DNA from 4 places in the Arthrobacter sp. MDT2-34-1 genome. Region 3 is predicted to be linked to each of the others. Evidence: predicted binding sites of a transcription regulator. Region 3 holds the regulator's gene; each other region holds the start of a gene.
What was found. Region 3 encodes LexA, which represses DNA repair genes until DNA is damaged. Its sites were predicted from a motif close to TCGAACANNTGTTCGA; they were not measured.
Positions count from the first base shown of each region.

Region 1: AC5RVV_RS04660 (LysM peptidoglycan-binding domain-containing protein) is a predicted target of LexA. The motif match lies at 3,385-3,400, and genes of this name have one in related genera.
Region 2: AC5RVV_RS02400 (DUF6504 family protein) is a predicted target of LexA. The motif match lies at 2,553-2,568, and genes of this name have one in related genera.
Region 4: ruvA (Holliday junction branch migration protein RuvA) is a predicted target of LexA. The motif match lies at 3,369-3,384, and genes of this name have one in related genera.

Region 1 is NZ_JBNHGO010000001.1:1,018,375-1,023,901, reverse strand. Features, by position in the region: gene secA (preprotein translocase subunit SecA) at 1-1,848, shown strand, start outside; gene AC5RVV_RS04665 (Rv3235 family protein) at 1,858-2,481, opposite strand; gene AC5RVV_RS04660 (LysM peptidoglycan-binding domain-containing protein) at 2,579-3,298, opposite strand; gene AC5RVV_RS04655 (hypothetical protein) at 3,454-4,014, shown strand; gene AC5RVV_RS04650 (helix-turn-helix domain-containing protein) at 4,019-4,234, opposite strand; gene AC5RVV_RS04645 (hypothetical protein) at 4,471-5,118, shown strand; gene AC5RVV_RS04640 (CpaE/TadZ family protein) at 5,115-5,527, shown strand, end outside.
Region 2 is NZ_JBNHGO010000001.1:519,149-524,675, forward strand. Features, by position in the region: gene AC5RVV_RS02395 (DNA polymerase III subunit alpha) at 1-2,044, opposite strand, end outside; gene AC5RVV_RS02400 (DUF6504 family protein) at 2,144-2,458, opposite strand; gene AC5RVV_RS02405 (SRPBCC domain-containing protein) at 2,716-3,150, opposite strand; gene AC5RVV_RS02410 (SOS response-associated peptidase) at 3,290-3,997, opposite strand; gene AC5RVV_RS02415 (glutaredoxin domain-containing protein) at 4,167-4,424, shown strand; gene AC5RVV_RS02420 (S-(hydroxymethyl)mycothiol dehydrogenase) at 4,589-5,527, shown strand, end outside.
Region 3 is NZ_JBNHGO010000004.1:28,960-34,486, forward strand. Features, by position in the region: gene AC5RVV_RS15990 (hypothetical protein) at 1-107, opposite strand, end outside; gene hisH (imidazole glycerol phosphate synthase subunit HisH) at 110-751, opposite strand; gene hisB (imidazoleglycerol-phosphate dehydratase HisB) at 748-1,365, opposite strand; gene AC5RVV_RS16005 (histidinol-phosphate transaminase) at 1,420-2,529, opposite strand; gene AC5RVV_RS16010 (LysM peptidoglycan-binding domain-containing protein) at 2,602-2,955, opposite strand; gene lexA (transcriptional repressor LexA) at 3,252-4,001, shown strand; gene AC5RVV_RS16020 (ATP-dependent DNA helicase) at 4,113-5,527, opposite strand, start outside.
Region 4 is NZ_JBNHGO010000001.1:501,836-507,362, forward strand. Features, by position in the region: gene secD (protein translocase subunit SecD) at 1-880, opposite strand, end outside; gene yajC (preprotein translocase subunit YajC) at 992-1,435, opposite strand; gene ruvB (Holliday junction branch migration DNA helicase RuvB) at 1,578-2,663, opposite strand; gene ruvA (Holliday junction branch migration protein RuvA) at 2,665-3,300, opposite strand; gene ruvC (crossover junction endodeoxyribonuclease RuvC) at 3,465-4,025, opposite strand; gene AC5RVV_RS02345 (YebC/PmpR family DNA-binding transcriptional regulator) at 4,052-4,807, opposite strand; gene pdxT (pyridoxal 5'-phosphate synthase glutaminase subunit PdxT) at 4,810-5,475, opposite strand.

The DNA.
Region 1 (5,527 bases), on a different contig from region 3:
AACGCCATCAAGGCCAAGGAGTTGTTCAAGCGGGACAAGGACTACGTGGTGCTCAAGGGCGAGGTGCTCATCGTCGATGAGCACACCGGCCGCATCCTGGCCGGCCGGCGCTACAACGAAGGCATGCACCAGGCGATCGAGGCCAAAGAGGGCGTCGAGATCAAGGCCGAGAACCAGACGCTGGCCACGGTGACCCTGCAGAACTACTTCCGCCTCTACGGCAAGCTCTCGGGCATGACCGGCACCGCCGAAACCGAAGCGGCCGAGTTCATGAGCACCTACAAGCTCGGCGTGGTTCCGATCCCGACGAACAAGCCGATGGCCCGCATCGACCAGTCGGACCTGATCTACAAGAACGAAGTCGCCAAGTTCGACGCCGTCGTGAAGGACATCGCCGAGCGCCACGAAAAGGGCCAGCCGGTCCTGGTGGGCACCACCAGCGTGGAGAAGAGCGAGTACCTGTCCAAGCAGTTGGCGAAACAGGGCATCCGGCACGAAGTGCTCAACGCCAAGAACCATGCCCGGGAAGCGGCCATCGTCGCGCAGGCCGGCCGCAAGGGTTCCGTCACGGTGGCGACCAACATGGCCGGCCGCGGTACGGACATCATGCTCGGCGGCAACGCCGAGTTCAACGCGGTGGCTGAATTGGAACGCCGCGGCCTGGACCCCGCCGCGAACCCGGAAGACTACGAGGCCGCCTGGCCCGCCGCCCTGGCAGCGGCGCAGAAAGCCGTACAGGCCGAGCACGACGAGGTCAAGGAGCTCGGCGGGCTCTACGTGCTGGGTACCGAACGGCATGAATCACGGCGCATCGACAACCAGCTCCGCGGCCGCTCCGGGCGCCAGGGCGACCCGGGCGAATCCCGCTTCTACCTCTCCCTGACCGATGACCTGATGCGGCTGTTCAACTCGGGCGCAGCGGAACGGATCATGAACTCCTCCCGCATGCCCGACGACGTGGCGTTGGAGTCCAAGATGGTTTCCAAGGCCATCCAGAACGCCCAGGCACAGGTCGAAGGCCGGAACGCCGAGCAGCGCAAGAACGTGCTGAAGTACGACGACGTGCTCAACCGGCAGCGTGAGGCAATCTACAACGACCGGCGGCGCATCCTGGAAGGCGACGACCTGCACGAGAAGGTCGCGTTCTTCCTTGAGGACGTGGTGACGGCGATGGTCAACGAAGCCACCGCTGAGGGCCATGGCGACGACTGGGACTACGAGCAGCTGTGGACCAACCTCAAGCAGCTCTACCCGATCGAACTGACGATCGACGAGGTGCTGGAGGAAGCCGGCGGGCGCTCGCGGGTCACGGCGGATTTCCTGCGCGCGGAAATTGTCTCCGATGCTAAGGTCGCCTACGCCCAGCGGGAGCAGACGCTCGGCTCCGAGACCATGCGCGAACTGGAGCGGCGCGTGGTGCTCTCGGTGATCGGCAGGAAGTGGCAGGAACACCTCTACGAGATGGATTACCTCAAGGAGGGCATCGGACTGCGGGCCATGGCCCAACGCGATCCGCTGGTCGAATACCAGCGCGAGGGATTCGTGATGTTCCAGGCCATGATGGAGTCCATCCGTGAAGAGAGCATCGGCTATCTCTTCAACCTCGAGGTACAGGTTCAGCAGCCGGCCGAGGCGACGGTCCCCGGGGTCGCTGACGCCCGGGCGGCGGCGGCGCCGCAGATCACTGCGGCCGGGCTGGAAGCTCCGCAGCGGCCGGCGGCCCTGCAGTTCACGGCGCCCAGTGCATCCGGGGAAGCCGAGACACGGGTCGAACGCCAGGCCCCGGCCAAGGCGGCAGCGCCCGCCAGGGACAAGCGCCCCGCCAAGAGCGGCAAGCGCCGGAAGTAGTTTGCGGGTTCAGCCGATCTCCAGGGCCGTGACCTTCCACAGTCCGCGGATCCACTCCAGCCGCAGCGCCACCGCGCGTATCCGGCGGGTCTCGGCCACCACCAACGACGCTTCATAGGCGCTGTCGGCGGCACGGCACACCCGGGCGGAGCGGACCACCGGGCTGCGGTGCAGCCGCAGCGGTGCCCGGCCATCGGAACGCAGTTGCGCCTGGTGGGCCCTGGCGATGTCCGCCCGGTGCACCAGCTTTTCGTAGCTGGCGGGGTCCAGCCAGCGAGCCAGCTGTTGGACCGGCCGTGTGCCGGAGACGGCCTCCAGGCAGGCCTGCGCCACGGACCGGGCCATCGCCGTGACGTGGAGCAGTTCGGCCTCCGCCTCGGGGTCCCCGCCCACCGGCAGCGGAACGGGACGGGGCACTGCGGCGGGTCCGGCCATCCCGCGGGTGTCATCCGGTCGCCTGGGCTGCAACCGGATGACGGGCGCAAAGTAGCCGTCCGGCCCGGCCGGTTTGACCCGCCGTACCGTCAGGGGCCGGGGCGCCCCGCTCGCCGGTGCCAGCGTGTCCAGGCGCGCGCCCGCCGCGGCTTCTTTCTCCGGCGTCTGCACGGCCGGGAGGTGTCGCACGTTGTCCATGTCCTGCCCTTCCTTCCACTGGTACTGCCTTGGCTTCCAGCCGCGCCACACAGCACGGCTCCCGTGTGCGTCTCTCGGCCGTTTCCGGAAAGCTTCACTATCCGGGCGGAGGTACGACGAGCGTTTGCCCGGGTTTGATTAGGGAGGGGTCGTGACCGATGAGGGTTTGGTTGGCGGCATACCACTCCGGCCACCGCTCGGCGATTTCCACGTCGGTCGCCAGCGGGCCCAGCTCGGCGGCCGCGAGCTGCCAGAGGGAATCCCCGGCGGTGACGGTAACCAGCCGGGGTGCGCCGGAGGCTTCCCGGGTTGGCGGCTTGGCGACGGCGCCCGGGGCCGCGGCCGGGGGAGCGGGCTTCCATGAGGGGTCCACCGGAGGGTTTACCCGACCGGCCAGGCCGTCCGGCTGCCACCGGGGATCCACCAGGGCAGCGCTGGACGCGCCGGTCCCGGCCGCGGCTTCGGCCGGACGCGTTGCGGCCGCCGCATGGGCGCCCGCGACCACCACCAGATTGAGGCCGACGACGGCGCCCGCCAAGCGCCGCAGGAACGCGGGACTCCACGCGGCCGACCGCGCCGCCAGGCGGCTGTGGCCGGTCCTGGCCAGCACCGCGCAGGCCGCCGCTGCCGCCATGCCCAGGAGCAACCAACAGAGCACGGCCGCGCCGGCTCCGATCGACAGGAGCGCCAGCAGGTCCTGATAGTTCTGCGAAGGCCACGCGGCGCCGGTGGCCAGCTCCCTCCCGGCGAGCACCAGCACGGCGGCACAAGCCGTCACCAGCCCTGTGGTTGCCAGATCGGCGGTGGTTCTGAGCATGGGAAGTGCCTCCGGAGAGAACGTGTTAACGTCATTTGATGTAGTTTGATTCTGTTTACTGCTGTTTGTTTCCAATAGTGGCAGCTTCAAACGCTTGTTGTAAAGCAGTAGGTTTTCCGTTGACGGCATGTGGTGCAGGTTCCTAGGCTGGCGCCATGCGTTGGGACGCCCTGTTTGCCGATTTGGAGGCCCAGCTACACGCCGCAGACCGGCTGGAGCTGGAAGCGGAGGTAAACGAGCGCGCCCGGATCGAGCTGGCGGCAGTGGGTCTGGCCGACCGGCTTCGGGGGCAGCTGGACAGCAGGTTGCGCGTCCGTGTAGGCGCAGACCTCAGGTTCGAGGGGACGCTGGCCCATGTCGGATCAACCTGGTTGGTGCTGTACGAGGGAGTGCGGAGCGTGCTCCTGCCGTTGGCCGCTGTCCAACTGCTCGAAGGAATGGGCCGGCATGCGGTTGCCGACTCGACCGGGGCCCGTCGGCTCGGGCTCGGTTCCGCCCTGCGCGCCCTTGGCCGCGACCGCGCACCGGTCGCGGTCTACCTGTCGGGTGGCCTCGGCATCCCGGCGGCCGAGGGGGTGGTCGACAGGGTCGGGGCGGACTCCTTCGACCTCGCGGCGGTGCCGTCGGGCGAGGACAGGCGCGCGGCAAATGTCCGGTCGGTCTACACGGTGCCCTTCGCGGCCATTGCGGCCCTCGTGTCCCGCAGCCCGGACTGAATGCTCATTCCGTGGTGGACTTGGCCTCTTCGATCAGCCGCCGCGTCTGGGCGTACTTGTCCTGGATGTACTGGTCGAGCATGACCTGCTCGACGCGCCATTGGCCCCGGCCGCCGATCTGGATGGCGGGAAGTTCGCCGCTGCGAACCAGGGCGTACGTCTGCGACGAGGAGATCTGCAACTCCTCCGCCACATCGGACAGGGTGAGGAACCGCGGCATGGGCTGATCCTTCGAAGCGGGGACGGTTTCAGCCATTATGGCATCGTTTGACGTCGTTTGGTCCAACTGGCTCCGTTGGTTCTGAAAAGTTTTCCCCAGATCCGGCCCGGGTGGCCGCGGCGGTTCCCTTTCCCCTGGGCCACGGCCAGAATGGTGCCACCCGCGGCCTCGGGGCCGACTCTCGGAGCGCAGCCTGGCTGTCCCTTGGGCGCGGGAATAAGGGGGGAGGAAGATTCGTGAGCGCTGCCATCGCAGAAAAAACCGTCGCACAGCGGTTGAAACGCCCGTCGTGGAAAGATCCCCGGTTGCTGGTGGGGCTGCTGCTCGTGGCGGCTTCGGTGGCCGGAGTTGCAGCGCTGGTCAACAGCGCGGATAAGACCACCGGTGTCTTGGCGGCTAGGACGGACATCGCGGTGGGACAACCGATCTCCGCCGCCGACGTGGTCGTCGTCGACGTTCGGCTGGGCGAGGCGGGCAGCCTTTATCTGCCGGCAGCAACGGGGTTGCCGGCAGATGCCGTCGCTACCGCGCTGGTCCGGGGCGGTGAACTGCTGCCGGCTTCCGTGCTGGGTGCCGGCGACGACTTGGACCGGAAACCGATCGGCCTGAGTATCGAGAGCCCGTTGCCCGAGGAGGCCGGTCCCGGTTCCCGGGTCGATGTATGGGTGTCGCTGCCCGACGGACGCAACGGTTTCAAGGAGCCGGAGAGGCTGCTCGAGGCGGCCGAGGTGTCGCAGTTGACGCGCGCCACCACCGCTTTCGGCTCGTCCGGGGCGGAACGGCTGCACGTCCTGGTGGGGGATGACACCATGCCGGCGCTGCTACATGCCCTCGCCAACGGGGCACGCATCAACGTGGTACTCAACCCGGCCGGTACTCCATGAGTCTGCCGGTCGTCACGCTGGGAACGGCGGCCGCCGACTTCGTGACCGGCCTGGAACGGCTCCATGGGCCTGTCACCGTGGTCCGGCGCTGCACCGACCTCGCGGAGTTGCTGGCGGCGGCGCAGTCCGGGCTGGCCCGGGCGGCCATCGTGGCGGGCCGGACGAGGGAGCTCGACGGCAGCGTGCTGGAGCGGCTGCACGGCGCCGAGGTGTCCGTGGTGGCGTTGACCGACGACGGCGGGGAACGCCTCCGGCTCGAAGCGCTCGGCATCCGCACGGGTGCCGCAACCGTTGAGCCCGTGGCCCTGGCAGCACTGGTGGCCGAGTCCGTCGCGCAGCTGCGCTCGCTGACGGCGGCCAAAGCGGCAGCAGGAGCCGCCGCGCCGGGAGGGGCGGCGCTGGCCGACCC
Region 2 (5,527 bases), on a different contig from region 3:
CGATAATCAGGTCGTTGAAGTCCCGCGGAGCCATCTTGCCCACCAGCTCGCGCTGGCCCGGCGATTCGATCTGGAAGCATCCCAGGGTGTGGGTGCTGCGGATCAGCTCATAGGTCGGCTCGTCGTCCAGCGGGACCTGTTCCAGGTTGATGGTCCCGTCCGCGGCAATGTAGTCGGGCCCGGTTCCGTCCTCGCCCACCGGATGCCGGCCCGCTGCCGTCACGGCGTCCTTGCCCGGATGGATGCGGGCTATTTCCTTGAGCGCGTAGGCGATGGAACTCTGCATCCGCACGCCCAGCACGTCCAGCTTGAGCATGCCCATCGGGTCCATGTCGTGTTTGTCGAACTGGCTCATCGGCAGACCCAGCCCGCTTGGCTGGGTAGGGGTGCGGTCCAACAGCGAGCTGTCGCCCAGGATCACGCCGCAGGGGTGCATGGAGATATGCCGGGGCAGCCGGTCCAGCCGTTCGGTCAAATCCACCAGCAGGTCCAGCTGCTGGTTCTGCTCCACCTGCGCGGAAAACGCGCGCAGCTCCGGCTTCTCCGCCATCGCCTCACGGAACTGGCGCGCGGAGAACCGCCAGAGCTGTTTGGCGATGCCCGAAATCTCCTCCTCCGGCAGGCCCAGCGCCAAGCCGGCGTCGCGGACCGCCCCGCGGGCACGGTAACCGTTCTGCATGCTCATCAGGGTGACCCGCTGGCTGCCGAAACGGTCGAAGATTTTTTGGTAGACGTTGTGCCGCTCTGCACTTTCCACATCGATGTCGATGTCCGGCAGGGTGGAACGGTCCTGGGAGAGGAAGCGCTCGAAGATCAGCCCGTGGTCCAGGGGGTTCACGTGGCTGATGTAGAGCAGATAGTTCACCAGGCTCGAGGCACCCGACCCCCGGGCCGCGGCGCGCACGCCCATCCCGGTGATCATGCGCGACACTTCGGCCACCGTCAGGAAGTAGGAGGCGAAGCCCAGCCGCGAGATGATGCCCAGCTCATGGGCCAGCCGGTCCCGCAGTTCCTTTTCCGCCCGTCCGGACATTCCGCCAAACCGTTCGGCGATGCCGGTTTCGCAGCGCTGGACCAGCTCGGCCACGGGATCCCCGTCGATCCCGATGACGGAGGCTTCGGGGACCACCGGGCGCTTGAACCCCATGTCCCGGTAAGGATCCATGCGGCACCGGTCGGCCACCGCTTCCGTCGTGGCCAGCAGGCGGATGACGTCCTTGCTTCCGCCGCCGGCTGCCTGCACGATTTCCCGCGCCAGGGCCTGCATCCGGTCGGGGGATTTCAACCAGCCCTGGGCGCTCGGCTGCAGATCCGGCAGCTTGGACAAGGCTGTCAGCGCCCTCGCCGAGTCCAGCACATCTGCAGTGGCGGCGCCGTCCTCTTCGCAGTAGCGCACGGCGTTGGTCAGCACTGCGGGAAGATTCAACTCCCCGGCCAGGTTAAGCATCCGCACCGCGTGGGCGGTACTGAGGTTCTCCCCCGGGGCACTCAGGTGGGAGACGATTTCCACTGCGAGCGCCCCGGCCGGCAGTCCGCTGCGCCAGCGTCCGGCCAGCCGGCGGGCTTCGGCGTAGCTGCGGCGGCGCAGCGCCTGTCCGACGTCGGAAAAAGGACCCACCAGCACCGTCAGGGCCGGTCCGCCGTCCGAGGTGCCCGCATGCCGGGCGAGTTGATCCACCGTCACGCCGGGCGTCCGGCGGCTGGCGGAACGCCCGCGGGCAGCCGTGCCGGCGTGGGCTTCCGAGACCAGGCGGCAGAGCGCATGGTAGCCGCTGCCCTGGTTCCCTCCATGGGCCAGCACCACAACGCGTCCGGTGTCCCGGCCGCCGCCGTCTTGGACGGCCAGGTCCACGCCGACTATCGGATCCATCCCCGTCGCCAGGCATGCCTTCAGGTGCTTGACCGTGCCGTAGAGACCGTCCCGGTCGGTGCAGGCCAAGGCGTCGGCTCCGAAGGAAGCGGCCGCTGCGGCCAGTTCCTCCGGCCAGGAGACACCGTAGTGGGCACTGTACGCCGTGGATACGTGCAGGTGGGTAAAGCTCATGGACATTCCAAACAACGGTCGGGTCTCGGGATCGGCATCCGGCGGACTGCCGGGGCGAACCGGGGGCTGACAGAAAGGCCGGCGGGAACCGTGGCGCGGTCAGGCGCTCAGCTCCCGGACGGCATCATGGACGCGGATCAGGCGCCAGCGTCCGGTGTCCACCTGATGGGAAAGGTCCAAGGTGCGGATCTGCGACCGGCCATTCAGCCGCGCCTGCACCCGCCAGATCTCATGGTCCACCAGTCCCGCGCCCCGGCCCCGTTCCGCACGCAGTTCCTCCGCCCACCATTTGCGGCGTTCGTACCAACGCACCGGTTCCGCGACGATGCGGTAGCTCCTGCCCTGCCAGCGCAGCCGGAGCGGCTGTCCGGCAGGGGAACACACAACGTCAACTGCTTCGCTGAAAACACCCATGTCCCAGTCGCCTTTCATCTGGACAACGGGTCATAATCCCTGGCGAGCGCCCCTGCCAACACGCCCGCCGAAGAACTTGACCCTCTTATTCTATTCGAATATGTATTCGAATCCAAGATCAAGCCTAGGTTCGGGCACTGACAAAATCGGGCCGCCCGCCGACGTCGGCTCAGCGTGCAGCGTACGGCGGCCAAGCGCAGCAGCACTGCCTACTGCAGTAGGACGGCCAGGCGCGCGCCGTGCGGCGGCCAAGGAGCCTAGCCGTCGTGCTCGGCGAGGTACTTCACGTCGTGGACCAGCTTGTCCCACATCAGCTTGGAGTGTTCCGCCGCCTCGGCGGTCTCGTTGTTGTCCTGCGACAGCGTGAACTCCGTGCCGCCCGGAACTTCCTCCAGCGTCCAGACGAGACGGTGGTAGTTCTCGGGCACGTCCTCCCGGCCGGACAGCGGGCTGAAGTGGGTGACGACCAGCCGCCGTCCGGGTTCGAACTCCAGCACCTGGCCCTTGTCCTCGTACGCCTCGCCCTCCCACTCGCCCCGCCATCGGATGGGCCCGCCAACGCTCCAATCGGTCTGCACCTCGGTGCCGAACATGAATCCCCTGATGGCCTCGGGGTCCGTGATCACGGACCAGACACGGTCCGGCGGCGCCGCAATGGTCGCCGTCGAACTGGCCACGTACCGTCCGGACATTGGCTTCCTCCCCTGGTTCCCGCCGTGGCGGCGCGGGCGCGGTTACTCCATCCCAGCTTCCGGCAGCCGGGGCCGGCGCACAATGGCTGCGGGGATGCCGCTCAGGGAACGATCCCGATTCCGGGGCGCCCGGCGGCGCTCATGCTGCCTCGTCGATGAGGTCGGGCCCGTTGTTGCGCACGTTGTTGACCTTCGAACTGACCCGCCGCGGGACAAGATGCGGTTCGGGCATGGCCTCCAGCAGCTGCCGCACGTCGGCCTCGGATGTTGTTTCCGGATCCAGCCAGTCCGCATAGAGGCCGGGTGGAACGATCAGCGGTGTCCGGTCGTGGATATGCCCGAGCGCATCGGCCGCCTGGGTGGTGATGATGGTGCAGGTGCGCAGCCACTTCTCCGGGTGGTCTTCGGGCAGGGCCGGGTCGGGCCAGTTCTCGAACAAAGCCGCGAAAGCCAGCGCCTCGTCGCCTTCGCCGTGCAGGTAGGTCGGGATCTTGCCGCCCTCGGTCTTCTGCCATTCGAAATACCCGTCGGCAACAAGCAATCCGCGCTTCCTGGCCGCCGCCTTGCGGAACGAGGGTTTCTCCGTCACGGTCTCCATCCGCGCGTTGATCAGGCGGGCGCCGGAGCGGGGGTCCTTGGCCCACGGCGGCACGAGGCCCCACCGGGCCAGGATGAGTTTCCTGGACACTCCCTCGCCGTCGGCCTGCTTGCGGTCGATGATCAAGGGGACCTTGTCGGTCGGAGCCACGTTGTAGGAAGGCTGGATCTCTTCGACATAGGACTCATCGACGTCGAAGGAAGCCACGAGGTCGCCGGTGCTCCGGGCCATGACGTATCTGCCGCACATGCCTCCATTATGGTCCAGCCGCGCGGCGGAAGCCCGGCGCGCGGCCCTTAAACGGCCTCGCACCCCGGCGGTACTCCCCGCCCGGCAGCCGCCGCGGCCGGCGCCGGGAATGACCGCGCCCGGTGAGACGTTGACATGTACACAAGCTTTCAGACCAGAAGGAGCCATCTTGGATTACACACCTGCTGCCGGAACCGTCACCATGTTCTCCACCACCTGGTGCGGGTACTGCCGCCGCCTGAAGACCCAGTTCGATGCGCAGGGCATCGGCTACACCGAGATTAATATCGAAGAGGTCCCCGGCACCGCGGAGCTCGTCGAGAAGCTCAACGACGGAAACCAGACGGTTCCCACCCTGCTCTTCCCGGATGGCAGCAGCGCCACGAACCCGCCGCTCTCCCTGGTCAAGGAACGCCTGGGCGTCTAGCAGCGGCAGGCTCCACCGGCGGAATCCGGACCGCAGGCCACGGGGCGCCGCAGTTTCCATAACAATCGTTTTGGAAATTGTGGCGCCCCTGTTTTGTTCCTAGGATGGGGCAGGACGGCCGACGACGGCCTCGCCAGACTTCGCTAGGAAGGAATCACTCCCGCATGGTTCACAAGGTTCGGGCAGTAGTGGCCCTGGAAAAGAATGCTCCGGTCTCCATCGAAACCATCCTGGTTCCCGATCCGGGCCCGGGCGAGGCGCTGGTGGACATCCTCACCTGCGGCGTCTGCCATACCGATCTGCACTACAAGCAGGGCGGGATCAACGACGACTTCCCGTTCCTGCTCGGCCACGAAGCCACCGGCGTGGTCAGCGCCGTCGGCCCCGACGTGACCGATCTTGAGCCCGGCGACCGCGTCATCCTGAACTGGCGCGCAGTGTGCGGCGAGTGCCGGGCCTGCCGGCGCGGTGAAGCCCAGTACTGCTTCAACACGCACAACGCCACCCAGAAGATGACCCTCGAGGACGGCACCGAGCTCTCCCCCGCCCTGGGCATCGGTGCCTTTGCCGAGAAGACCCTGGTGGCCGCCGGCCAGTGCACCAAGGTGGACGACGACGTCGACCCGGCGGCGGTCGGACTGCTCGGCTGCGGCGTCATGGCCGGCATCGGCGCGGCGATCAACACCGGCGAGGTCAAGCGCGGCGAATCCGTGGCCGTGATCGGCTGCGGCGGCGTGGGCATCGCCGCCATCGCCGGCGCAAAGCTGGCCGGCGCCACCACGATCATCGCCGTCGACATCGATGACAACAAGGTGGAGCTGGCCAAGTCGCTGGGTGCCACGCACGGGATCAACTCGAAGCAACAGGACCCGGTGGAGGCCATCCGGGCGCTCACCGGCGGCAACGGCGCCGACGTCGTGATTGAAGCGGTCGGACGTCCGGAAACCTACAAGCAGGCGTTCTACGCCCGCGACCTGGCCGGGCGCGTGGTCCTGGTGGGAGTCCCGACGCCGGACATGAAGATCGAACTGCCGCTGCTGGACGTGTTCGGTCGCGGCGGCTCGCTGAAGTCCTCCTGGTACGGCGATTGCCTGCCGTCCCGC
Region 3 (5,527 bases):
AGGATCCAGAAGACGATCACCAACCACTTGGGCAGCCGCTGCTGCCGGAACGAGATGGCGCCGCCGGCCAGCAGCCCGGCCAGGCCCATCAGGAGGATGCTGCCCATGGCTACCTCAGCGTCTTCAACCAGTTGCGCAGCAGCTCCGCGCCGGCGTCTCCGGACTTTTCCGGATGGAACTGGGTAGCACTCAGCGGACCGTTTTCAACGGCCGCTATGAACGGGGCGCCGTGCGTGGACCAGGTCACCAGCGGCGGCGTCATCGCGGGTTGGGTGACGTCGAAGTTCCAGTGCTGCACACCGTAGGAGTGCACAAAGTAGAAGCGCTCGTCTTCGATCCCGGCAAACAGCCGGCTGCCCTCTGCGGCGTCCACGGTGTTCCACCCCATGTGGGGCACGACCTCCGCCGGCAGCGCTTCCACGGTTCCCGGCCATTCCCCGACGCCCTGCGTGCGGACGCCATGTTCCACGCCTTCTTCGAACATGACCTGCAGGCCAACGCAGATTCCCAGCACGGGCCGGCCGCCGGCCACCCGGCGCCCGATCCAGCGAAGCGCGTCCACGGACTTGAGCCCCTGCATGACCGTGGCGAAGGCGCCGACGCCGGGAACCAGCAGGCCGTCTGCGTCGAGGACGTCGTCGGAGGCATGGCTCAGCGTGACGTCGGCACCCACGTGCTCCAGCGCGCGGACTGCCGAGCGGACGTTCCCGGAACCGTAGTCCAGTACGGTGACCTTGGGCGCAGCCGTCACAGGGCTCCCTTCGTCGAGGGAATGCCCTCGACACGTGGATCGGCTTCGACGGCGGCGCGGAGTGCCCGGGCGAAGGCCTTGAACTGGGCCTCGACGATGTGGTGGGGGTCCCTGCCGCCCAGCACGCGCATGTGCAGGCAGATCTGGGCGTGCAGTGTGATCGATTCGAACACGTGGCGGGTCAGCGATCCGGTGAAATGTCCGCCGATCAAGTGGTACTCCTGGCCTGCCGGTTCTCCCGTGTGCACCAGGTAGGGCCGGCCGGAGATGTCCACGACGGCGTGGGCCAGCGCCTCGTCCAGGGGCACCGTGGCTTCGCCGAAACGGCGGATCCCGGCTTTATTGCCCAGCGCTTCCTTCAGCGCGTCGCCGATGGTGATGGCGACATCTTCGACGGTGTGGTGCGCGTCGATGTGCGTGTCCCCGCTGGCCTTCACCGTCAGGTCGACGAGCGAGTGCTTCGCCAGGGCGGTGAGCATGTGGTCGTAGAACGGCACGGTGGTGCTGATCTCGGAACGGCCGGTGCCGTCGAGGTCCAGTTCAACCAGCACGGACGACTCGCTGGTAATGCGTTCGAGGCGTGCGGTACGTCCAGTGGTGGTTTCCACGGTCATGGGAGTCCTTTGACGAATTGGTCGACCGGCGCGAGCCGGTTCGCTCTTACTAGTTTAGGAGACGGGGCTCGCCACGAGGGCCTTGATGCCGTCGAGGAAGGCTGTGGTCTCGGCCTCAGTGCCGGCGGTTACCCGCAGATGGCCCGGGATCCCGACGTCGCGGATCAGCACGCCGGCTTCCAGCAGTCCCTGCCACACCGAGCGGGGGTCCTCCAACCCGCCGAAAAACACGAAGTTTGAGTCGGACGGCGCCGGGTCGAGTCCCAGCTCGGCCAGCCCGTCGACAATGCGGTCCCGCTGCGCCTTGATGTCTTCGACGTTGGCCAGCAGCGCATCGGCATGGTCCAACGCGGCCAGGGCCGTTGCCTGCGTGACGGCGGACAGGTGGTAGGGCAGGCGGACCAGGCGCAGCGCATCGGTAATCTGCGGTGCGGCGGCGAGGTACCCGACCCTGGCGCCTGCCAGCGCGAAGGCCTTGCTCATGGTGCGGGAAACGATGAGCCGCTCCCGCCCCGGCAACAGCGTCAGCGCGCTCGGCGTTCCGGCGTGGGCGAACTCGGCGTAGGCCTCGTCCACGATCACGATGGCCTTGGAGGCCTCCCCCGCTTCATACGCCGCCTCCACGACCTCAAGACCCAGGGCGGTGCCCGTCGGGTTGTTCGGCGAGCAAAGAACGACCACGTTTGCCCCGGAGTCGGCCACAGCGGCGGCGGCAGCGTCCGGGGACAGCGTGAAGTCTGCCCCCCGCGGGACGGCCAGATAATCCGTGTCCGTCCCGCTGGCCAGCAGCGGGTACATGGAATAGGTGGGCGGGAAGCTCAGCAGGGTGCGGCCGGGGCCGCCGAAGGCCTGGAGGATTTGCTGCAGGACCTCGTTCGATCCGTTGGCGGCCCAGATGTTCTCTGCGGTGAGGCCGTGCCCCAAGTAGCCGGCCAGCGCCGTCCTCAGCTTCGTGAACTCGCGATCCGGATACCGGTTCAGACCCGCGGCAGCCTCGCTGACGGCCGAGACGATGGCCTGACGGACAGCATCGGGCAGGCCATGGGTGTTTTCGTTGACGTTCAGGAGGACGGGAACCTCCAGCTGGGGCGCGCCATACGGCTCCAGGCCCCGGAGATTTTCCCGCAACGGCAGGCGGTTCAGGCGTTCTAGCTGCTCACTCACCGGTCCAGTTTAAGCTTCGGCCCGCCCGGGGCAGGAATCGGGCGGGCCGAAGCAGCTCATATTACGGCTGCCTCAGCGCGCCGACGGGACCAGCAGCTGCTGTCCGGCATGGACGACGTCCCCCTGGAGACCGTTCAGTTGCGCGATCTCGAAAATGACATCGTGGGGGTTGCGGTCCGGGGCGGACTGCACTGCGATGTCCCACAGTGTCTGGCCGCTGACGACCGTGACGGTCGCCGCCGGTCCAGGTCCCAGCCCCCCGGCGGCGGCCATTGCCGGAGCCGTGAAGAAACCGATCAGGGTCAGGGCTGCGGCCGCGGCGAGCATCAGCGGCAGGCCGATCAGCAACAAACGGCCGCGGCGGGTCAGCCGCAGGCCTGTGCTGGTACGAAGGCCGGCGGGCTGCGGTGCGAGCTGGGCGGACATGGTGCCACCTTTCCGATATTCGATCTATTTCGGCTGGTTTCGATCGTCTTGCAACGATATTCGAACGTATCTTCGAATGCGTCTCTTACAGTTTTAGCACTGGTGATCGAACATTGTCGAGACTCAGTCGAACAAATGTTTGAAATTCGCTACCGCCTCGCCTAGCGTTGTAAGCGTCGGGCGGCAGTAAGAGCAGTGCATCAGCCGCCACCGACAAAACAGTTGAGACAACAGTCCATGTGCGGTTCCGCTACGGCGCCGGCGCAGGGACCACTACGGGGAGACCGGGGCCGGACATGTCGGAAGAGACCACCACCACTGCCGGAGCGAAGCGACGCGGCCGGCCCGTCAAAGTGGGGCGCAGCCTGACGCCGCGGCAGAAGAAGATTCTGGAAACCATCCAGCGCTCCGTCATGTCCCACGGATACCCTCCGTCCATGCGCGAGATCGGTGACACGGTCGGTCTGGCAAGCCTGTCCAGCGTCACGCACCAGTTGGCCCAACTGGAGAAGATGGGCTACATCAGGCGGGACCCCAAGCGTCCCCGTGCCATGGAAATCCTGACCCCGCTGACACTCGAGCACGGGGGTGTGGAAATCGTCGGAGTCGATGAACCGCAACAGCTGCGCAGCTCCAGCGGCGTCGCCGTATCCGAGCTGACCACGTCATCCGACACGGCGATGGTGCCGCTGGTGGGAAGGATCGCAGCGGGCGGGCCGATCCTGGCGGACCAGGCGGTCGAGGACGTCATGCCCCTGCCGCGGCAACTGGTGGGACACGGCGAGTTGTTCATGCTCAGGGTCTCGGGCGATTCCATGATCGATGCGGCCATCTGTGACGGCGACTGGGTCGTGGTCCGCCAGCAGCACACGGCCGAGAACGGCGACATCGTGGCGGCGCTGCTCGACGACGAAGCAACGGTCAAGACCTTCCGGCAGCGCGACGGCCATACCTGGCTGTTGCCGCAGAATACCCAGTACGAACCGATTCTGGGCGACCACGCAACCATCATGGGCAAGGTTGTCTCGGTGATGCGGGCCCTCTGACGCGCCCGGTCTCCCCGGTCCGCGCTGCAGCCACCCCGGGATCCCCTGCCCGCACGGGCGGTCCCCGGGCAGGGCCCCGCTCGCTCCGGAACGGGCGTGCCCCCAGCCCGTTCAGGCTGAGGCCGTAGCCAGCCTTTCCAAGACCTGGCGGGCCGTGGCGCCGTCCTTGGTACTCCAGAAGGGCGGCAGGGCGCTGCGGAGGAAACTCCCGTAGCGCGCCGTCGCCAGCCGGGAGTCCAACACGGCCACCACTCCACGGTCGTTTGACGCGCGGATCAGCCTGCCGGCTCCCTGGGCCAGCCGCACGGCCGCATGGGTCGCCGAGACCGTCATGAAACCGTTTCCCCCGGACTGCGCCACGGACCGGGTTCGGGCAGTCGTGAGCGGGTCATCCGGCCGGGGGAACGGAATCCGGTCGATGACCACGAGCCGGCACGCGGAACCGGGAACGTCGACGCCCTGCCAGAGCGTCATGGTGCCGAACAGGCAGGTGTCGGGCTCTTCGGCGAATTGGCGGACCAGCGCGCCCATCGACGATTCGCCCTGGCACAGGATGGTCAGGTCGGTGCGCCCGCGCATCTCGGCCGCGGCTTCTTCTGCCGCACGCCGCGAGGAGAACAGGCCCAGGGCGCCGCCGCGCGAGGCCAGCAGCAGCTCCTCGAGTTCATCGAGCTGTTCCGGGCTGGTGCCCCGGCCCGGCTTCGGCAGATGCGACGCCACGTAGAGCACGCCCTGCCTGGGGTAATCGAAGGGGCTGCCCACGTCCACGCTGGAATAGGCGGGCGCGCCGGCTCCGAGCAGTCCGAGCGACCCGGCGACGGCATCGAAGGTCCCCCCGACCGACAACGTCGCCGATGTCAGCACAACGGTATGGTCGTCGAACAAGCCCTCACGCAGCCGGGACGCCACCGAGAGCGGCGCTATGTTCAACGTTGCCGGCTGGTCGTCATTGGCGGCGTAGTCGCCGGCCTCGCCATAGGTGCTGGGACGGGTCGCCCAGATGACCTCCCGGGAGTCCGGAGCGGACAGCAGCCGTTCGGCCAGTTCCAGCACGGCCGCGAGCCGTGAGCGCGCCATCTGCCGTCCGCCGTCCGCTGCCCCCGCACCCTCGGGCTTCGAGTCGGAGAGCGCCGCGCGGGCCGCTTCCCGTACCTGCGCAAGAACCAGCTCATGCTCCTCGCGGAGGCCGGCCGCCAGCAGGCCGGTGGGCACCGACTGCAGGACGTCCTCCAGCGCATCGGCGGCGGAGTTCAAAGGCTCCACGCTGATCCCCGTGTGTTTGCGTGCCGTCGAGGCGGCGGTACGCACCATGGCGGCGGAGAGTTGCCCCGCGACGGCGCTGGTGACGCGGTCCTGCAGCTCATGGGCCTCGTCGATGACCACCACGTCATAGTCCGGGAGTACCGCGACGCCCTCGAAGGCGTTGATGGCCAGCATGGCATGGTTCGTGATCACGATGTCTGCCTCCGCCGCGCGGCCCCGTGCCAGTTCGCTGAAGCACTCGGCGGCCAGGGGACACTTCTGGG
Region 4 (5,527 bases), on a different contig from region 3:
TGATCTGCGGCTTGCCGTCGGGGATGACCGCGTTGGTCGTGGGAGCGGAAATCACCTCGCCGTCCAGCACGATGGCGAACTGGTTCTGGGCGCCGGAGAGTCCGAACAGCCGTTCGGTCACTTCCTTGAAGGTTGCGGTTCCCTCGCTGTTGAACTCGATGTTCACCGCCCACTGGTTCAGCGTCTGTCCCTGGGTGCCGCGCACCTGGCCAAAGCTGGAGTCGGCGATGTCGGTGCCGGGCACCTCCACCGGGCCCAGGATGTACTTCATGCCGGTATCCGGTTCGCAGGCGACCGTCGGCTTGGCCGGGTCGGCCGGCTCGGTCTCCTCTGCGGCCGCGGCCGGGTCAAGGCACTCCAGCGCCTCGAACTCCTGGTAGAGCTCCGGGGTGATCCAGTTCAGGTCGCTGGCGTTCTTCGGTTCGGCCGCCGGTTTCGGAAGGTCCGCTTCGGGCGTCCGCTCCTCCTCCGGAACGGCGGAACCCGGTGCAACGGTGAGCACCGGGCGGAATTCCATGGCGGCTGACGCCTGGATCAGTTCGCGGGTCCGCTGGTCCGGGACACCGGGCAGGCTGACCACCACGTTGCGGCCGGACTGCGTGGTGATCTCGGCCTCCGCCACGCCGGAGCCGTCGACGCGCTGGCGGATGATCTCCACGGCCTGGTTGAGCTGCTCGGCGGTGATCTCGCCTCCGCCGCCCTGGACCTGCGGAGCCAGGATCATCTGGGTGCCGCCCTCAAGGTCGAGCGCCAACTTGGGCGCCCAGCTTGCCTGGCCGGTGAATACACCGCTGCCCAGGATGACGGTGCCGGCGGCCAGGAGCACACCGAGCCAGATAAGTGTCCGCCGCGCAATGCTGGTGGAACCGGATCGTGCCATGGAAGATCTTTCTCTCATCGGCTCAGTCGGCCGGAGGAACCGGCCGGTACATGGCGAAGTGGCGGGGCATGCCCCGCCACTGCACGCCTATACGGCTAAGCCGTCGCTGGCCTACTTGGTGTCTTTGTTCTGCTCTTCGTTGAGCCGCTTAAGGGTGTCCTCGGCGGATTCCTCCGGGCGGGTAGCGCTTTCCGCGGTGAGGGACGAGGCGTCGTCGGGAACCTCGGGGGCCTCCGGCGTCACGACTTCGTTCACCGCCTGGGTGTGCACGGTGGCGGTGTTGCCCGGCGACAGTTCAAGGACCACCTTGTTGTTGTCGGGGTCGAGGGAAACGACGGTGCCGAAGAGGCCGAACTGAGTCATCACTTCGGTGCCCGGCACCATCTGCTCCTTGATGCGCTCGGCCTTTTCGCGCATCTGCGCCTGGACCTTCTTCTGCTTGCGGAACATGAAGAAGATCATCAGCGCGAAAACGGCGAACAGGGCGATGGTCATCACGTCGATGCCGCCCGACTGCTGCTGGGGAGTGGTGCCGGTGAAGAGATTTACGAACACAGGGAAGTTCCGTCCTAGAAGTCTGGAGCGGACCGGTAGGAAAATCCGGACCGTGTACGCAGCCTGCCGCGTCCCGTGAGGGACGGCGCACTCCGCACGTTCCTACCATTCTACGCGGTGACCGCCCTGACACGGTCAAGCTTCAGTTTTCGGCGAAATCCGTGTCCGGCTCCAGCAGTTCCGAGAGCAGGTCTTCGGTCTGTCCCGCGGCCAGGTGATCCGGCACCGCCAGCCCCAGGTGTTGCCAGGCCGCGGCGGTGGCGATCCGTCCGCGCGGCGTCCGGCCGAGCAGCCCTTCGCGGACCAAGTAGGGCTCGGCCACCGTCTCCACCGTCTCGGTTTCCTCGCCGACGGCTATGGCCAGGGTGGATAAACCGACGGGCCCTCCGCCGAACTTGGTGATCAGGGCGGTCAGCACCGCCCGGTCCAGCCGGTCCAGTCCCCGTTCGTCGACTTCGTACATATCGAGCGCCGCGGCTGCCGCACGCGCATCGATCTCCTCGATCTTGTGCACAAGGGCCCAGTCCCGCACCCGGCGCAGCAGACGGTTGGCGATGCGGGGCGTGCCGCGGGAGCGCCCGGCGATCTCGGCGAAACCGGCCGAACTGACCTTGAGGTCCAGCAGCATGGCCGAGCGGCGGAGCACCAGCTCAAGCTCCGCGACGGCGTAGAACTCCAAGTGCCCGGTGAAGCCGAACCGGTCGCGCAGCGGCCCCGGCAGCAGCCCGGCCCGGGTCGTGGCCCCGACGAGGGTGAACGGCGGCAGGTCGAGCGGGATGGCGGTGGCGCCGGCGCCCTTGCCCACCACGATGTCCACCCGGAAGTCCTCCATCGCCATGTAGAGCATTTCCTCTGCCGGCCGCGACATCCGGTGGATCTCATCCAGGAAGAAGATCTCCCCTTCGGTCAGCGACGACAGGATCGCCGCCAGGTCGCCCGCGTGCTGGATCGCCGGTCCGGAGCTGATCCGCAGCGGCGCGTTCATTTCCGCGGCGATGATCATGGCCAGCGTGGTCTTGCCCAGTCCGGGCGGGCCGGACAGCAGGACATGGTCGGCTGTCCGTTCGCGGATCCGGGACGCCTCCAGCACCAGCGACAGCTGCTGGCGGACCCGGGCCTGGCCCACGAAATCGTCCAGGTTCTTGGGCCGCAGCGCCGATTCGATCGCCCGTTCTTCGGTTTCCGACGTGTTGGCGACCAGCCGGTTGTTCTCGGAATCCTCCGCCACGCTAGTTCACTCCCGCGGTCCGCCGGGACGCGCCGGTCCGGGCGCCGTCCTGGCCGAGCCTGCGGAGGGTCAGCCGCAGCAAGTCGCCCACGTTGCCTGCCGCTGCCGCCTCCCGATTTTCCTCGGCGGTGGTGTCCACCGCCGCGGCGGCGTCCTTCTCGGACCAGCCCAGGCCGGCCAGGGCCTCCTGCACCTGTCCCTTCCAGCCGCCCTTCTGCTGGGGGGCCTGCTCGCCGGTGGGGATCAACTTCCCGGCCAGCTCGAGCACGATCCGGCCGGCGAGCTTCTGCCCGATACCCGGAACCTTGGTGAACGCCTTGCTGTCCCCCTCCGCGGCGGCAACCCTCAGCGCCTCGGGCGAGTGCACCGACAGCGCCGCCAGGCCCAGCCTCGGGCCGACCCCGCTGACCGAGATGAGGGTCTCAAAAACTTCCCGTTGCGCTGCGTCCTCGAAGCCGAACAGCGTCATGGAGTCTTCGCGCACAATCATGGTGGTGGCCAGTTCGGCCTCCCGCCCCACGAACAGCGTACCCAGGGTCTGCGGCGTCGCCTGGACGAGCATGCCGAATCCGTTGACGTCGATCACGGCCGATTGCAATCCCACGTGGGCGACGACGCCGCGCAACGAGCTAATCATGAACTCAACTCCCAATTCCGGCACTGCGGCCCGGAGTCCGCCCCGCGGGCAGCACGGCGGCGGATTGTCCGAACATATCTACGAATAGCTTACGGGGCAGCACGGACATTGCCGGCCACCGCCACACCGTGGCACCGGTTCCGGCGGCCGCCGCCGGCCCCACGTCAGCGGCGGGTGCGCTTGGCCTTCGCTTCGGCCTCCGCCCAGAGCCGCTGCGCCGTCGTCATCCCACCGCCGGCAGCCGGTCTCGCAGCTCCGCCGCGCCAGGCATGGGTGATCGCCAGCGCCAGGGCGTCCGCGGCATCGGCCGGGCGCGGCGGGGTGTCCAGCCGAAGGATCCGGGTCACCATCTTGGTCACGGCGGCTTTGTCCGCCTGCCCGTTGCCGGTGACCGCCGCTTTCACCTCGGTGGGCGTGTGCAGCGCGACGGCGATCCCGCGCCGTGCCGCCGCCGCGATGACCACCCCGGACGCCTGCGCGGTGCCCATCACGGTACTGACATTCGTCTGGCTGAAGACGCGTTCGACGGCGAGCACGTCCGGGGTGTGCGCGTCGAGCCATTCGTCGATCGCGTCGGCAATCTTCAGCAGGCGCAGCTCCAGCGCCATGTCCGGGGTGGTCCCCACCACACCGACGTCCACGAGGGAGGAGCGCCGGTTCGGTTCAACATCGACCACGCCCAGGCCGCAGCGGGTCAGGCCCGGGTCCACTCCCAGCACGCGCATGGCGGGCGCCGACGGCCGGACCGGTGTCAGTCGTTCTCGATTTCGGCGAGGACGTCCGCGCTGATGTCGGCGTTGGAATAGACGTTCTGGACGTCGTCCAGGTCCTCGAGAGCATCCACCAGCTTCATAAACTTCCGGGCCGCGTCCGCGTCGAGCTCCACGGCCATCGAGGACACGAACTCGATCTCGTCGGTTTCGTATTCGATGCCGGCCTCTTCCAGTGCGGCCACGACGGCGCGCAGGTCCGTGGGATCGGCGTGGACCTCGAAGTTGTCGCCCTGCTCCTTGACTTCCTCCGCGCCGGCTTCGAGCACCGCCATCAGAAGGTCGTCTTCCGTGAGTTCGTTCCTGGGCAGGGACACCACGCCCTTGCGGGAGAACATGTAGGACACCGACCCCGGGTCGGCAATGGTGCCGCCGTTGCGGGTGATGGCCAGGCGAACCTCCGAGGCGGCCCGGTTCTTGTTGTCGGTGAGGCACTCGATCAGCACAGCGGAGCCCTGCGGCCCGCGGGCCTCGTAGATGATTTCGCTGTAGTCCACCGTTTCGCCGGTCAGGCCGGCACCGCGCTTGACCGCGCGGTCGATGTTGTCGTTGGGAACCGAGGTCTTCTTGGCCTTTTGGACGGCCAGTTCCAGCGCGGGGTTGCCGGACATGTCCGCTCCCCCGTTGCGCGCCGCTACCTCAATGTTCTTGATCAGCTTCGCGAACGACTTGGCACGCCTGGCGTCGATCACGGCCTTCTTGTGCTTGGTGGTTGCCCACTTGGAGTGTCCGGCCATGCTTACGCCTCTCCTCTGACGATGCGGATGAAAAGTTCGTGGATGCGGCGCTCCCCCGTAATCTCCGGGTGGAAGGATGTCGCCAGCAGATGCCGCGAACGCACTGCCACTATTCTAGCTGTCCCGTGCAAAGTGTCGGTGTGGGAGGCCTCCTCCGGCTGGACGGCAGCCAGGACCTCCACGCCCTTGCCCACGCGTTCCACCCAGGGCGCACGGATGAACACGGCGTGGACCGGCGCCGGGTCCTGGCCGGGAGACGCCGCGCTGAACTCCAGGCCCCGGAAGTCCAGGTCGGACTCGAACGATTCGCGCTGTCGGCCGAAGGCGTTCCGACGCACCGTTATATCCAGGCCGCCCAGTGTCTGCTGCGGTTCGCCCTTCAGGTCGGTGGCGGGGTCTGCAATCTCCCGGGCCAGCATGATCATGCCCGCGCACGAACCGTAGACCGGCATGCCCGCCTCGATCCGCCCCTTCAGCGGGTCGGCCAGCTCAAAGATGCGCGTGAGCTTGTCGATCGTCGTGGATTCACCGCCGGGGATGACCAGGCCGTCCACGGCCGCCAGCTCCGCCGGCCGGCGCACCGGCACCGCCGCGGCGCCGCTGTGCTGCAGGACGGATAGATGTTCGCGGACATCGCCCTGCAGGGCAAGCACACCAATCGTGACCACGGTGACGGTTCCTCGGAGTTCGCATCGGGGCCGCCTCAGTGGCGGCCGTACG